2 regions of the Paenibacillus sp. RUD330 genome follow, and region 2 is predicted to be linked to the other one. Evidence: predicted binding sites of a transcription regulator. Region 2 holds the regulator's gene; the other holds the start of a gene.

Region 1 (8,169 bases), 400 kb from region 2:
AGGGCGAGTCCAATATTCCGCTGGCCGGGCAGCCGATCAAGCGGGTGTTCATCGAGCCTCCCGACGTGGAGCCGCTCGAGGAGGCATGCCAGGCGATCCAGGAGGCGGATGCGATCCTGATCGGACCCGGCAGCCTGTACACGAGCATTATTCCCAACCTGCTCGTGCCTAAGCTGGCGGAATGCATCGTCCAGTCGAATGCGATCAAGATTTTCATCTGCAACGTCATGACCCAGCCGGGCGAGACGGACGATTATGCGGTGAGCGATCATCTCGAAGCGGTGCACCGCCATATCGGCCACCAGCTGTTCGATTACGTCATCGTCAACGACGGCGAGATTCCGCCGCAGGTCCAGGACCGTTACGCGGAATTGGGAGCGAAGGCTGTCCAGCTCGATCTGGACGAAGTCACGCGCCGGGGATACAAGGTCATCGCGGACCGCCTCGTGTTGTTCCGCACTTATTTACGGCATGATGCCGTGCGCCTGAGCCATCATATCTATCAGCTTGTAGAGAGCTGGATGCAAAGAAAGGGGTGAAGAGATGAGCTTTGCGGCCCAGACCAAAAAAGAATTGACGCTCGTGGACAACCAGGATGCCTGCTGCGAACGGGCGGAGCTGTCCGCTCTGATCCGGATGAACGGATCGGTCCACTTGGCCAGCCGCAAGATCATCCTCGACATCTCGACGGAGAATGCGGCCATCGCGCGCCGGATCTACAGCCTGATCAAGAAGATTTTCGACGTCCATACCGAACTGCTTGTCCGCAAGAAGATGAGGCTGAAGAAGAACAATGTCTACATTGTCCGGATTCCGGCCAAGGTCCAGGAAATTCTCAAGGATCTGAACATCGTTTCCGAAGGATTCATGTTCAATCAGGGCATAGATAAGGATATGATCAAACGTCCTTGCTGCAAGCGCGCTTACCTGCGCGGCGCTTTTCTGGCCGGCGGCTCCGTCAACAACCCCGAAGGCTCCTCTTATCATTTGGAGATTTCCTGCATGTACGAGGAGCATTGCGGGGCATTGGTGGCGCTGGCCAACAAGTTCGGGCTGAACGCCCGATGCATCGAGCGCAAGAAGGGATTCATCTTCTACATCAAGGAAGGCGAGAAGATCATCGAGCTGCTGAACATCATCGGCGCTCATCAGGCTTTGTTCAAATTCGAGGATGTCCGCATCATGCGCGACATGAGGAACTCCGTCAACCGCATCGTCAACTGCGAGACGGCCAATCTCAACAAGACGATCGGGGCGGCTGTGCGCCAGATCGACAACATCCGTCTGCTGCAGAAGGAAATGGGGCTGGAGAACCTGCCCGAGAAGCTCCGCGAGGTGGCGGAGATCCGGCTTCTGCATCCCGACATGAACCTCAAGGAAGTCGGCGAGATGCTGAAGGGCTCCGTCAGCAAGTCCGGCGTGAACCACAGGCTTCGCAAGATCGACGAGCTGGCCGAAAAATTGCGTGGAAGCTGAACTTTTAACTTACACGGGCCGATGGTATAATGGTAGCAATCGTGGCCAGATTTCCTCATACCTGAAACGGATGATGTTACCGAGCGCGTGAAGCGCCGTTGCAGCAGTGAAAATGAACTAGGGGGTATAGATTTCATGACCAGACAACCCGTTGTCGTCAGACTCAAGACGGGTCTTCACGCAAGACCGGCTGCACTCTTCGTGCAGGAAGCGAACAAGTTCTCTTCCGAGATTTTCGTGGAAAAGGACGAGAAGAAAGTAAACGCCAAGTCCATCATGGGCATCATGAGCCTTGCGATCAGCTCCGGCACGGAAGTTTACGTCAGCGCCGAGGGTTCGGATGCAGAGCAGGCTGTAAACGCTTTAGTCTCCCTGGTAAGCAAGGAAGAGCTCGAGAACCAATAAATCAGCCTCCGGGCGCTGCATGCGCAGCCTCGGACGGTCTTCACGAAAGCTCCCGCAGGGGGCTTTTTTTGATTTCCGCAGGCTGGTATTCGCGGGAGTGTTTTGAGCTGAATGCGGTTTTGGCGGGTTGCGAAACTTTTGATCCGCCATCGTTATGCTCGTTAGGAATGTCGGAAGGGAGCGTGGGGCGGGGTGACAGGGGAGTCGCAGTTTTTCGGGTAGCATCGCTTCTCGCCCTAGGTATGCCACTGCGCTAGTCGGTTGAACTGGCGCATAGTCAGTCAACTGGAGCATGGGGGTTGAACTGGCGCATAGGCGGTTGAACTGGAGCATAGCCGGTTGAACTGGAGCATAGGCGGGTGGTGGTGTCACGGTTTGTTGCCAACGCCTATCCTGGCATGGGCATCCAATCCTGCATAGCCGTTGGAGGCGCAGGATTGGCCTTGGCGAAATTGAATTCGGTATCGGACATAGGATCCGCTATTGGGTTCAATTTTGCCATTACAATAAATTTAACGGACATGAGATCCGTTATTTTCTTTAACAGGGATGGAAGGGACATGTTTGGCCTGAAATAGCGGATCGTATGTCCGATAACAGTCAAAATAGGCTGAAATCATTGAAATAGCGGATCGTATGTCCGATAACATGGAATTGGGCTGGAGCAGGCGGATGTCGAAGGCATGTCCGATGCAATCGCAATGAAGGCTATTGATACGGGCTGTTATGCCCGGCATCGGACTGAACTGGGGCGGCGGATGCGGAAGGTGTGCCCGATGTCAATCGAACCGTGCTGCAGCCGGCGGAAATTGAATGCGGTTCCGACATCAACCCTTGCTGGAGGCGGCGGATGCGGAGGTGTGCCCGATGTCAATCGAACCGTGCTGCAGCCGGCGATACGGCAAGTTATGCCCGGCATGGAACCGGGCTTGAGGCTGAAATCTGCGGCAAGCCGGGCCTTCCCTTCTCAAACTGAGCCGGCTTCAGACTCGGCTCTGTCCGCTTTCGGGTCTCAAAGTAACCCATATCGTCAATCCTTTATGGTAAATGCAACCTTTTGGATCTGCATGCCGTTTCAAGAGGACAACACCTAAGGAGGCGCTGGGAATGGACAAACGAAATGCGGCTGGCGGGCTGATGCATAAGAGCAAGGTGCTGCTTCTTGCAGCGGGAATCACAGCGGGATCTTTGATGGCCTGGAATGCACTGGGCGGTCAGCCGCTCAACAAGCCGGCATTTGCCGCAGGAACGGAGAATGCAGTGTTGAACACAGTCGCGGTAACGGGAACAGGCAAGGTGTCGGTCGCGCCGGATATCGCCTATGTATCGGCTGGCGTGTCGGTGACGGCCAAGACGGCCAAGGAAGCGCAGGCTGGAGCGGCCAAGAAATACGATGCCGTGCGCAAGGCGTTGACAGGCACTTACGGAGTCGCGGAGAAGGATCTGAAGACGACGAATTATTCGGTGCAGCCGCAATACCGCTATACGGATAAGGAAGGCCAAGTGCTGACCGGATACACGGCGGTGCAGGACATCCAGATTTCCTACCGCAACATGGATAAGACAGGCGATCTCGTCGACGGTCTTGCAACGGCGGGCGCCAATCGGATCAACAACATCTCCTTCGGAACGGAAAAAGGAGACGCCTACACGCAGCAGGCGCTGCAGAAGGCGGTCGAGGCCGCCAAGGCCAAAGCGATGGCGCTGGCTCAGGCATCGGGCCGCACGCTCGGCGAGGTCGTCTCGATCTCCGAGAACGGGGCCCAGGTCGTGCAGCCGGTCCTCGAGAGGGCACAGATGAAAGTGGCGGCAGCGTCGGATTCCTCGGCCAACACCGTCGTGGATGCAGGCGAGGTGGACGTCACCTCCGACATTACGGTTTTGTTCTCGCTCAAATAGAAAAAAAGCAGCCCCCAAGAAAATCCGGGGGCTGCTTTTTTTGTCTATTCTGCCGAGCTTACAGCTTCTCGATGACTTTGTCGACGAGGCCGTAAGCCGTCGCCTCTTCCGCGCTCATGAAGTTGTCGCGGTCGGTGTCCTTCTCGATGCGCTCCAGCGGCTGGCCGGTGCGCTCGGACAGGATGGCGTTCAGCTTGTCGCGCATCTTGAGGATGCGGCGGGCACGGATCTCGATGTCGCTCGCCTGGCCTTCGGCTCCGCCGAGCGGCTGATGGATCATGACCTCGCTGTTCGGCAGCGCGTACCGCTTGCCCTTGGCGCCTGCTGTCAGCAGGAACGCGCCCATGGAAGCCGCCATGCCGACGCAGATCGTAGAGACATCCGGCTTGATGAACTGCATCGTGTCGTAGATCGCCATGCCGGCCGTGATGGAGCCGCCGGGGCTGTTGATATAAAGCGAGATGTCCTTCTCCGGATCGTCCGCTGCAAGGAACAGCATTTGGGCGATGATGGAGTTGGCCACCACATCGTTGACGCCGGTGCCGAGGAAGATGATGCGGTCCTTGAGCAGCCGGGAATAAATATCATAGGCGCGCTCACCGCGGTTGCTTTGCTCGATGACCATAGGCACAAAATTCATGTCCAAGTGCGAGTCCCTCCTTATAACCTTCATAAATAGTGGATATGCGGGGTGCTGCTTTCTCATTTTAATGGATTGCGATTTTAAAGTCAAATTTGGTCAAAGAGGTCGAGGCAGCCTTCAATAGCCCATTTTAACCGGCTTCCTTATTCTCTAAACCCGGATCTTCCGCCTCCGGCAGCACGAGCGGCGAGGCGCTCTCCCGATCATAGGCCGATCTCCTCCGGATGCAAAAAAAGGACCGGCACGAATGCCGGTCCTTCTATGTAATGAAGCCATATGTGTAAATTGGCGCGCCCGCTAGGAATCGAACCTAGATCTCAGGCTCCGGAGGCCTACGTCATATCCATTGGACCACGGGCGCTTGTAAAAACGTAACGTCTAAGATTGTATAACAGCTGGCAGGAAAAAGCAACACTAAAGGTTTCCAGGAAAAGAAATCCGAAAATTGGGTGTCGGCAACCGTTTTCATCGGGTATTCCTCACTTGCGGGGGTTATCTAAAAGAGGTAAAATAATGGTGTGGGACGTAAAATGAATGGCCGGGACGAAAAATGTCCCATGACGGCCATGCACGAGTGGAGTGGGGGCGCTCATGCGCAGCATTATTGATTTGCAGCGTCAGCTCGTTCCGGATCTCGTCGATACGCTCCGCCGCCGTTATGCGATCCTGCACCAAGTCATGCTCTCGGATATGATCGGCCGCCGGACGCTGGCTGCCTCCCTGTCGATGACAGAGAGGGTGCTGAGGGCGGAGACGGATTTCCTGAAGGAGCAGGGCTTGCTGGAGATCAAGTCCTCCGGCATGTCCATCAGCCCGGCCGGACGGCGGCTGCTGGAGGAGATGGAGCCCGAGCTCGGAGGGCTGCTCGGCCTCAGCGACCTGGAGGAGAAGCTCAAGCAGCGCTTCGGCCTGCAGAAGGTCATCATCGTGCCCGGCGATTCCGAGAAGTCGGACAGCTCCAAGCGGGAGCTTGGCCGTGCCGGAGCCGCGGCGCTCCTGCAGGTGCTGGGCGAGCGGGATGTCGTGGCGGTGACCGGGGGCACGACGCTTGCGGGCGTCGCCTCGCAGCTCGCCTCGAGCTCGCCGCGCCGGAGCAACCTGTTCGTGCCGGCGCGAGGAGGGCTCGGAGAGAGCCTGGAATACCAGGCGAGCACGATCGTCTCGACGATGGCCAAGCGGACGGGTGCGCAGTACCGGATGCTCCACGTCCCGGACCATCTCAGCGAAGAGGCCTACACAAGCCTCATGCAGGAGCCCGGAGTGAAGGAGATCGTCGAGGTCATCCGCAGCGCCCGCATCGTCATCCACGGCATCGGAGACGCCATGGTGATGGCCCGGCGCAGACGGATCGACGGCGGATTGGTCGACTCGCTCAAGGCCGACGGCGCGCTTGCCGAAGCCTGGGGCTACTATTTCGACCGCAGCGGCAACGTCGTGCACAAGATGCAGACCGCCGGCATCCGGCTCGAAGACATCGTGACGACCGAGGTCGTCATCGGGGTGGCCGGCGGCCGCTCCAAGGCGGAGGCCATCTCGGCGGTGCTGAGATTCGGCCACGAGGACATCCTCGTCACCGACGAGGCGGCCGCCCTCGAAATCGCGGCGCTGACGGAATAAGAGCCATGCCGCAAGGCGATAATGGTTCTTGTCCTTCCAGGCGCCGCGGGGACAGACTTGTTTTCATGGCAATCCGCGGGCTCTGCGCCTGCCAGGGGCAGGGCATGCGAATTGCTTTGAGATAGATGCATCATCAAACTTCATTTAACAGGAGGAATATCAACCATGGTTAAAGTTGGTATTAACGGATTTGGCCGTATCGGACGCAACGTCTTCCGCGCAGCACTGAACAACAGCGAGGTTCAAATCGTCGCTGTGAACGACCTGACGGACACGAAAACGCTGGCCCACCTGCTGAAATATGACACCACCCACGGCGTCCTGGACGCTACGGTAGAAGCTAAAGAAGGCGCGCTTGTCGTCAACGGCCGCGAGATCAAAGTCTTTGCCGAGCGCAACCCGGAAAACCTGCCTTGGGGCTCCGTAGGCGCCGAGATCGTCGTTGAGTCGACGGGCATCTTCACGGCTAAAGAAAAAGCCGAGCTTCACCTTAAAGGCGGAGCGAAAAAAGTCATCATCTCCGCTCCGGCAACAAACGAAGACATCACGATCGTCATGGGCGTCAACGAAGACCAATACGACGCTTCCGCTCACACGGTCATCTCCAACGCTTCCTGTACGACGAACTGCCTGGCTCCTTTCGCCAAAGTTCTGAACGACAAGTTCGGCATCGTAAAAGGCATGATGACGACGATCCACTCCTACACGAACGACCAATCCGTACTGGACGTTCCTCACAAGGACCTGCGCCGCGCACGCGCTGCCGCAGAAAACATCATTCCTTCCTCCACGGGCGCTGCCAAAGCCGTATCCCTCGTTCTGCCTGAGCTCAAAGGCAAGCTGAACGGCATGGCTATGCGCGTTCCTACGAAAAACGTTTCCGTAACGGACCTCGTAGCCGAAGTGAAATCGAATGTGACGGTTGAAGAAGTGAACGCTGCCCTGAAGGAAGCTTCCGAAGGCTCCATGAAAGGCATCCTGTTCTACTCCGAAGAGCCGCTCGTATCGAGCGACTACAACGGCAATGCCGCTTCCTCCACGATCGACGCCCTGTCGACGATGGTTGTCGAAGGCAACATGGTCAAAGTCATCTCCTGGTACGACAACGAGTGGGGCTACTCCAACCGTGTCGTCGACCTGGCTGCTTACATCGCTTCCAAAGGCCTGTAAGAAGTCCCTAATCGCATAGACGATTCCACAGCTAAAGAGGAGAGACGATTGATCGTTCTCCTCTTTAGCAATGTTTTATCCATAGAAATCACTACCGGGAGGGCGAGCAGCTGTGAACAAGAAGAGCGTTCGTGATGTGGAAGTAGCGGGCAAGCGCGTATTCGTACGCGTCGATTTCAACGTGCCGATGGAAAATGGATCGATTACCGACGACACCCGGATCCGGGAAACGCTGCCTACGATCCAGTACCTGATCGAGAAGGGCGCCCGCGTCATTCTGGCCGCTCACTTCGGCCGTCCTGGCGGCGAATTGAAGGAGGAGCTGCGCCTGACTCCGGTCGCTGCGCGCCTCGCCGAGCTGATCGGCAAGCCGGTCGCCAAAGCCGACGATACCGCCGGTCCCGATGCGCAGGCGAAAGCCGCCGCGCTGCAGGACGGCGACGTGCTGCTGCTTGAGAACACCCGCTTCAACCCGGGCGAGGAAAAGAACGATCCGGAGTTCGCCAAGCAGCTCGCTTCGCTGGCCGACCTGTTCGTGAATGACGCCTTCGGCGCCGCTCACCGCGCCCATGCCTCTACGGAAGGCATCGCCCATCTGCTTCCGGCCGTATCCGGCCTTCTGATGGAGAAAGAGCTGGATGTGCTCGGCAAGGCGCTGAACAATCCGGAGCGTCCGTTCACGGCTATCGTCGGCGGCTCCAAGGTCAAGGACAAAATCGACGTCATCAACAAGATGATCGAGATCGCCGACAACATCATCATCGGCGGCGGCCTGTCCTACACGTTCTTCAAGGCTCAAGGCCATGAAATCGGACAATCCCTCGTGGACAACTCCAAGCTGGACCTTGCTCTGGAATTCATCGAGAAAGCCAAGAAGCTTGGTAAGAACTTCCTGATTCCGGTCGATATCGTCGTATCCGACGACTTCAGCAAGGACGCCAACACGAAGATCGTCGACG
Region 2 (8,169 bases):
GCTTAAATAGGATGGATACAGGCATGATCGCAAAACAGGGATCTTCACAAATGCCCCCATTCTCCTCCTCCGCTTCCTGATAACCAGCCGTCCTATGTATAACTTGCGATTCAATGGCCGATGCTAAACATATATACAACGGACTAGAGCCTGTACAAGCTCGTCATCGTCATGCGAACTCATTTTCCATGATTCGAAGGAGGAACAACTTATGCCCGATCTGCTGAGACTCGCCCTGATCGCCATCGCCCTGCTGTTCGTCGGCCTCGTCATGCACTGCGTCCGCAAGGGAGTGCTTCGGGACCGCTACGCGCTGCTCTGGATTACCGTCAGCGGAAGCATACTCGGCTTGTTCCTGCTCCCCTTCCTGCCGCTGGGCCACGGCTGATGGCCGACTGCGGCCACCAACAAAAAAAGCTGTCTCCTCCATGAGAGAGGAGACAGCTTTTTTTAGGATTCCGCGCCCAGGCGGAACAGAACCTCGTGGATGCTCAGCTTGGAGCCGAGCATCAGATCCCTTGGATTCGGCGCGCTTGCCGTCGCCGCCCCGTGCCCTGCTTCCTGAGCGCCGCTGCCCGGATGCCCGCCGGCTCCGCCCGGATGCCCGGACGCTGCTGCAGCCGCATGCTCCGGCGCCGGATTGCCGTCTGCCGCCGTACCGCCCATCGGCTGCGCTCCTCCAGCCGGAGCTGCGTTCTCCGCTCCCTCGGGAGCGCGCCGCGCATGCGCTTGCTTGAACGAATCGCTGTTCACCCAATTGTCGAAGCTCGCCTTGTCCGTCCAATGCGTCACGACCTTCAGCTCGTCCGATTCCTCCTTGCGGTCGAGCAGCAGCTCCATGCCTGCGAAGCCCGGCATCGTATGGACGCCTTTCGGATTTTTGAACCTTTCCGCCACCTGTTCTCCGAAGCCCGACTTAATCTGAATCGTATTCGTTACGACGATCATTACCTTTCGCCTCCTTCGAGAATGGGAACGCTCTTTCCTCAGTTTAACAGCCTGGGCGGCACGGCACAAACGCCGCCTCTGCCATGGCTTTCCTGCCCTTCCCGCTGGAAAGAAAAAGCCTTCGTTCCAAAATGGAACGAAGGCTTTTTTGAAAGTTCTTCCGAAGGCCCCGGCATCAGCCGTTCGGCCCTTCGACACCGGCAAGGCTGGCGGTTTACTTCGCTGCCGTCTCTTCCGGCTCGGCTTTATGCTGCTCCGGATGAGGCTTGACGGTCAGCCCGCCGTTCTCCTCGTCGATGACCAGCATATCGCCTTTCTTGATATTGCCCATCAGCAGCTCTTCGGACAGCCGGTCCTCGATATGCTTCTGGATCGCACGGCGCAGCGGACGCGCGCCATAGGCAGGATCGAAGCCTTCCTTGGCCAAGAAGTCCTTCGCTTTGTCCGTGAGATCGAAGTCGACTTCCTGCTCGCGCAGCCGCTTGCGCAGCTCGTCGGACATCAGCGTCACGATGCGGGCGATATGCTCCTCTCCGAGGGAGTGGAACACGATGGACTCGTCGATCCGGTTCAGGAATTCGGGACGGAAGCTTTTCTTCAGCTCGCCCATGACCTTTTCCTTCATCTGGTTGAACTCGCGTCCGGCATCATGCTGGGCCGTGAATCCGAGCGTTGAGTTGCGCTTGATCTGGTCGGCGCCGACGTTGGACGTCATGATGATCAGCGTATTCCGGAAATCGACCACGCGGCCTTTGGAATCGGTCAAGCGGCCGTCCTCCAGCACCTGCAGCAGAATATTGAACACTTCCGGATGCGCCTTCTCGATTTCGTCCAGCAGCACGACGGAGTATGGCTTGCGGCGGACCTTCTCGGTCAGCTGGCCGCCTTCCTCATAACCGACATATCCCGGAGGAGCGCCGACGAGGCGGGAGGTGGAGTGCTTCTCCATATATTCCGACATGTCGATGCGGATGACCGCATTCTCGTCGCCGAACATCGCTTCGGCCAGAGCGCGTGCCAGCTCGGTTTTGCCGACGCCGGTAGGACCGAGGAAGATGAAGGAGCCGATCGGACGCTTCGGATCCTTGAGTCCGGCACGGGAGCGGCGAACGGCGCGGGAGACGGCCTTGACGGCATCCTCCTGGCCGATGAGGCGGCTGTGCAGGATCTCTTCCATCTTCAGCAAGCGCTCGGTTTCTTCCTCAGCCAGCTTGCTGACCGGGATACCCGTCCAGTTGGCGACGACCTGAGCGATGTCCTCCGGCGTTACTTCGGAATCCGTGCGTCCCTGCTTTTCTTTCCACGTGTTTTTTGTCGTATCGAGCTCTTCGCGAATTTTCTGCTCCGTGTCGCGGAGCGCCGCGGCCTTCTCGAATTCCTGGCTCTGGACTGCCGCATCCTTCTCCTTGCGCACCTCGTCGAGGCGCCCTTCCATCTGCTTCAGATCCGGCGGGATCGTATAGGTATGCAGGCGGACCTTGGAGCTGGCTTCGTCGATCAGATCGATCGCTTTGTCCGGCAGGAAGCGGTCGGTGATGTACCGGTCGGACAGCTTGACTGCAGCCACGATGGATTCATCCGTGATTTTCACGCGGTGATGGGCTTCGTAACGGTCGCGAAGTCCATGCAGGATCTGGATCGCTTCGTCCGGAGTAGGCTGATCCACCGTGATCGGCTGGAAGCGGCGCTCGAGGGCGGCATCCTTCTCGATGTACTTGCGGTACTCGTCGAGCGTGGTGGCGCCGATGCACTGCAGCTCGCCGCGGGCGAGCGCCGGTTTCAGGATGTTGGAGGCGTCGATGGCGCCTTCCGCGCCGCCGGCTCCGATCAGGGTGTGCAGCTCGTCGATGAACAGGATGATGTTGCCCGCTTGACGGATCTCATCCATGATCTTCTTGAGCCGGTCCTCGAATTCGCCGCGATACTTGGTGCCTGCCACGACGGAGCCCATATCCAGCGTCATGACGCGCTTGTCGCGAAGCGTCTCGGGAATTTCGTTGGCGATGATCTTCTGCGCCAGGCCTTCGGCGATCGCCGTCTTGCCGACGCCGGGCTCGCCGATCAGCACAGGATTGTTCTTCGTCCGGCGGCTGAGAACCTGGATGACGCGCTCGATCTCCTTGCTGCGTCCGATGACCGGATCCAGGTTGTTTTCACGGGCGGAGGCTGTCAGGTCGCGTGCCAAGCCGTCCAGGGTCGGCGTGCTGACGTTGGCCGGCGCTCCGTGGTTGCTCGATACCGCCTCGCTGCTGCCGAGCAGCTGCAGCACTTGCTGCCGCGCCTTGTTCAGGCTGATGCCGAGGTTGTTCAGCACGCGGGCGGCCACGCCTTCGCCTTCGCGGATCAAGCCGAGCAGGATATGCTCCGTGCCGACGTACGTGTGCCCCAGCTTGCGGGCTTCGTCCATGGACAGCTCGATGACCTTCTTCGCACGGGGCGTGTAGGCGATGTTGCTGGGCTGCTCTTGGCCGCGGCCGATGAGCGATTCCACCTCATCCTGTATTTTCTCGAGTCCCAGGCCGAGCGCGATCAGAGCTTTGGCCGCGATGCCTTCGCCTTCCCGAATGAGGCCGAGCAGAATATGCTCCGTGCCGATATTGTTATGTCCAAGCCGCACCGCCTCTTCCTGGGCGAGAGCAAGCACCTTCTGCGCACGTTCCGTAAATCGTCCAAACATCATTCGTAAGCACCTCCATCATGGGTTACAGGGAGCAGCCGGCTGCGGATCAGCTCCGCGCGCCTTGCATCGCGCTGCTCCGTATTCAATTTCTCCTCGAATGCCTGCTGCAGGAAGCCAGGCTGGGTCATTACCATCAACTCATTCATAACCTGCGGGGAAACTTCCCGAATCATGCCCAGATCGATGCCAAGCCGAACATCCGACAATCTCTGGGCCGATTCCTTGGAATCCATGATCGCGGCATGCGACAGGATGCCGTAAGATCTCATCACACGATCCTCGAGCCGCAGGCGGGACTCCGCCTGCAGACGCTCGCGGGCCGCCTTTTCATGCTCGATGATCTGCCTGACGACGCCATGCAGATTGTCGATGATCTCATCCTCGGACTGGCCCAGAGTGATCTGGTTGGAAATCTGGAACAGATTGCCGAGCGCCTCGCTTCCCTCGCCGTAGAGCCCCCTCACGGCCAGCCCCACTTGGGTGATGGCGGAGAGGATCCGGTTGATCTGCTGCGTGAGCACGAGCGCCGGCAGATGCATCATGACGGATGCGCGGATGCCGGTTCCCACGTTGGTGGGACAGCTGGTCAGAAATCCGCGTCTCTCATCAAAAGCATAGTCGACGGCCTCCTCATAAATGTCGTCGATTTTGCTGGCCAGCTTCCATGCCTCCTGGACCTGGAAACCCGGATATAAACATTGGATGCGCAAATGATCCTCTTCGTTAATCATAATGCTGACGGATTCGTTCTCGCTCATGACGACCGCTCCCGCACGGGCCTCGTTCGCCAGCGCGGGACTGATCAGATGCTTCTCCACCAGCACCCTGCGCTCAAGCTCGCTGAGATCCGAAAGCACGACCGTCTCGAACGGGCCGATCGGCTCAAGCTTCCCTTCCTGCGCCACGGAAGCAAGCTTGCTCATGACTTCCGCGGACTGCTGGCTGGTGGCCAGAATCGGAAAGGGATAATTGTGCAGGTTGCGGGCGATTCTTACCCGGCTGCTGAAGACGATATCCGAATCGGGTCCGTCTCCCTTCATCCACTCGCTCAGCGCCTTCTGGGCAAACCGGTTGGCTGCCAATCCAATCCCTCCCTACCGTGCAGCCGCCTTGCGGAAGCTGCGCTTGTGATGTCTATCTGGATGCTTCCAACCATCAGGCTTCCTTGATCTGCTTCTCCAGCTCGCGGATCTCGTCCCTGAGCTTGGCGGCGGCTTCGAACTCTTCTTTCTGGATCGAGCTCTTCATTTCCTGCCTCAGCCGGTCGATTTCCCTCTGCGTTTGAATCCGTCCGCCCGAGCGGCGGGGAATCTTGCCGACATGAACCGTATTGCCATGCACTCTCTTCAGCAGAGGATCGAGCCTTTCCCCGAAATGCTTGTAGCAGGAGCTGCAGCCGAACCTTCCGAGCTTGGAGAACTGCGAATACGTAAGACCGCATTCCTCGCAGCGCGGCACCGCCTGCTTCGTCCCTGCCAAGCTTGCCGCAGGCTCGAAATCCATAAGCCCCGACAGCAGGCTGTGGATGGAAAAGCCGTTGGGAGCTCCCGGAATGCCCTCTCCCCTTTCGCGGGCGCAGGCTTCGCAAATATGGAACTCCGTCTTCTCTCCGTTGACGATCTTGGTAAAATGAAGCGTTGCCGGCCTTTTGCCGCATTCCTGACAAAGCATGCCGCGTCCCTCCTCACCGGTCCTTCTCTATTGCTTACCCAGAAGCGAGATGAGCATCGCCTTCAGCAGCCTGGCCCGAAGCTCGTCGCGCTGCGGCAGCTTGATTGCGATGGACTCCCGGCATACAGCCGCCCGGAGCAGGCTTCCCTCTCGCTTGGAAATGAACAAAGCTTCCTCCAATTGGTAAATAAGTCCTTCGGCGGCGCTTTGATCGACTTGATTGCCGATCGTATGATGAATATGGCCGTGGATGGCTTTGAGCGCAGGCAGCTCGATCCGTTGGATTCGGATATAGCCTCCTCCCCCTCGCTTGCTCTCCACGAGGTATCCCTTCTCGAGCGTGAAGCGGGTACTGATGACATAATTGATCTGCGACGGCACGCAGGAGAAGCTGTCCGCCAATTCGTTGCGCTGTATTTCCACCGCACCTTCGGGACTGTCCTGAAGCAGCTGCTTCAAATGCTGCTCCAATGCATCGGAAATGTTTCGCATATCACCCACCTCCCTATGCCGGGGGCACCTTCAGGATTTTTCTTGAATTGCGGTTAGAAGCCAAACAGCCAAAGGCCGGATGCGTCCCTGTAGCATTCCCTCATCGGCGCAAATTACGACCCGCGAACGGGAACCGGAAGAAAAGGATCTTCGCCTTGCATAAGGCTGGATCAGACTCAACTGACTTTGACTTTCTTTGACTTATACCTTGATTATACTCCTTTTTCAGAAAAGGTCAAGGGAACTTCCACTGCTGCCAACTATATAGGAAAAGCCGCCTCGCCCTGCTGTCGTTACCAGCTTGGGATAAGACGGCCCGCTTTATACTCCGGCTAGAAGAAGTCCATGAAATTCGTCATCGCGTCAGGGATCCGGCTGCCCAGACGGACGGCCTCCGAGCGCGGACCGGAGATATGATCCATCTGCTGCAAATCCCGGGCGGACTTGTATCCGATAAGAAGGGAGGCCAAAGTTCCGATGGAGAGATCCAGCCGTTTGGACGAAGTTCCATCCTGATATCGGGAAAGGCTGCCCTTGCCCTCATCCGTGATGTCCAGCATCCACAAGCCGTCATTCCAGGATGCATCCTCGTCATGAATCTGGAGGACGAACTGATCCCGGACTCCAGGCTGGAACGGAAGCTGCTTGACGAGCCATTGGACATCGACGATGCGAACCATGAAATAAGGATGGATGCTCTGCTCGATGCGCGGATCGGTGAGCTGATAAGGCAGCGGATCCCCCGAATAGGTGTGCAGAACAGCGGATTCGATCATGGAATCATGATTGCTGAAGAAATTCCACAGCCCCACCCTCGCCTCTTCGGTCAGATAGACGAGCTCATGGATGTCGAGACGCCTGTCCTTCACCTTGTAGAGGGCATATCCTTCCGGCGTTCCGTTCTGGGTCCGGTACAGCACCGCACTTCCCTGCTTCCGCTTGAAGACCGAATGCTCCCACCAATCCGCCGTTCTGGCCAGCGTTCCATTGAAGCCCTCCGAATAGGTCTCGTAAAGGATGCCCAGCAGCTCGGCATGATCACGCACTTGTATCCGTTCGACTTTGCCGTTGTTGTGCATCCGTTGAGGCAGCTTGTCCGTCGCCAAGGTGTACTTGACCCGGTCGATGAACAGCTCCCAGCCGTATTTGCGGTAAAATCCGATCGAAAACGGCGCCAGCATAGAAATGGACTGGCCGTTCGCTTTCATCTCTTCCATTGCATGACGGAGCAGCTTGCCCACATGCCCGGAGCGCCTCGATTCCGGCCAGCTTGCGACAGAAGAGACTCCGCCCATCTTCAGCACGATGCCGTTCCAGTTCACCTCGAAGGGAATGATTCTGACCTGGGAAACGATACGTTCCTGCTCGACACCTACGATAACTTCCTCGCACTTGGCTCTTGCCTTGGCCTGCTCCAGCTCCTCAGCGGAAAGCTCCATTTGAAAGGCGTATTGGCTAAGCTTCATATGTTCATCGAATTCTTCCGGCTTCAAAGTTCTGATCTTCATCCTGCACCCGCTTCCCCAAGATGTTAGGTATAGATGTATTATGACACATATTGTATTTTTTTCCCACTTGCATCCTTTTAATAGGGTTCATTTTAAACGCCGCAAACGGTTTCCCCCCTTAGCTTTACACGTTTTTAAGGTTCATTTGGGTTTAAGCTCTCCATGGCAGGAATGCTTTCTTGAGGAAAAAAATCAAAAAAAGCCTGATCGGCGATTGCTCGCGGATCAGGCTTCACTCTGTGCTTGGCGACGTCCTACTCTCCCAGGACCCTGCGGTCCAAGTACCATCGGCGCTGGAAGGCTTAACGGTCGTGTTCGGGATGGGTACGCGTGGTTCCCTTCCGCCATCGCCACCAAACGTTACGCGTGTTCAAGACGTGGCTTGCGCCTTGAAAACTGGATCGAACCAATAGGATGGATGCTGAGTCCATTTGCTTTTTCTTACATGACCAGCGAATCGTATTCGGATTCATTCTCGCCATGTCTCGCCCACGTTCATCGTCTTGCGACGATCTCCCGTGATGCTTGATCCATAGGATAAGCCCTCGACCGATTAGTATTCGTCAGCTGCACGCATTGCTGCGCTTCCACCCCGAACCTATCAACCTGGTCGTCTACCAGGGGTCTTACATACTGGGAAATCTCATCTTGAGGGGGGCTTCGCGCTTAGATGCTTTCAGCGCTTATCCCGTCCGTACGTAGCTACCCAGCGGTGCTCCTGGCGGAACAACTGGTACACCAGCGGTACGTCCATCCCGGTCCTCTCGTACTAAGGACAGCTCCTCTCAAATTTCCTGCGCCCACGACAGATAGGGACCGAACTGTCTCACGACGTTCTGAACCCAGCTCGCGTACCGCTTTAATGGGCGA

The links. Region 2 encodes CtsR, which represses protease genes until heat stress. Its sites were predicted from a motif close to ATGGTCAATAAAGGTCAAACA; they were not measured.
Region 1: clpP (ATP-dependent Clp endopeptidase proteolytic subunit ClpP) is a predicted target of CtsR. The motif match lies at 4,506-4,526, and genes of this name have one in related genera.

Annotation. Positions count from the first base shown of each region.
Region 1 covers NZ_CP022655.2:301,582-309,750, forward strand. Annotated here, with positions in the region: gene CIC07_RS01405 (gluconeogenesis factor YvcK family protein) at 1-539, shown strand, start outside; gene whiA (DNA-binding protein WhiA) at 544-1,476, shown strand; gene CIC07_RS01415 (HPr family phosphocarrier protein) at 1,612-1,881, shown strand; gene CIC07_RS01420 (SIMPL domain-containing protein) at 2,989-3,780, shown strand; gene clpP (ATP-dependent Clp endopeptidase proteolytic subunit ClpP) at 3,839-4,420, opposite strand; tRNA gene CIC07_RS01430 (tRNA-Arg) at 4,710-4,784, opposite strand; gene CIC07_RS01435 (sugar-binding transcriptional regulator) at 5,015-6,040, shown strand; gene gap (type I glyceraldehyde-3-phosphate dehydrogenase) at 6,206-7,210, shown strand; gene CIC07_RS01445 (phosphoglycerate kinase) at 7,323-8,169, shown strand, end outside.
Region 2 covers NZ_CP022655.2:697,176-705,344, reverse strand. Annotated here, with positions in the region: gene CIC07_RS03140 (DUF2304 family protein) at 212-388, shown strand; gene CIC07_RS03135 (antibiotic biosynthesis monooxygenase) at 451-948, opposite strand; gene clpC (ATP-dependent protease ATP-binding subunit ClpC) at 1,163-3,628, opposite strand; gene mcsB (protein-arginine kinase McsB) at 3,625-4,710, opposite strand; gene mcsA (protein-arginine kinase activator protein McsA) at 4,784-5,299, opposite strand; gene CIC07_RS03115 (CtsR family transcriptional regulator) at 5,327-5,791, opposite strand; gene CIC07_RS03110 (GNAT family N-acetyltransferase) at 6,124-7,299, opposite strand; rRNA gene rrf (5S ribosomal RNA) at 7,541-7,657, opposite strand; rRNA gene CIC07_RS03100 (23S ribosomal RNA) at 7,833-8,169, opposite strand, start outside.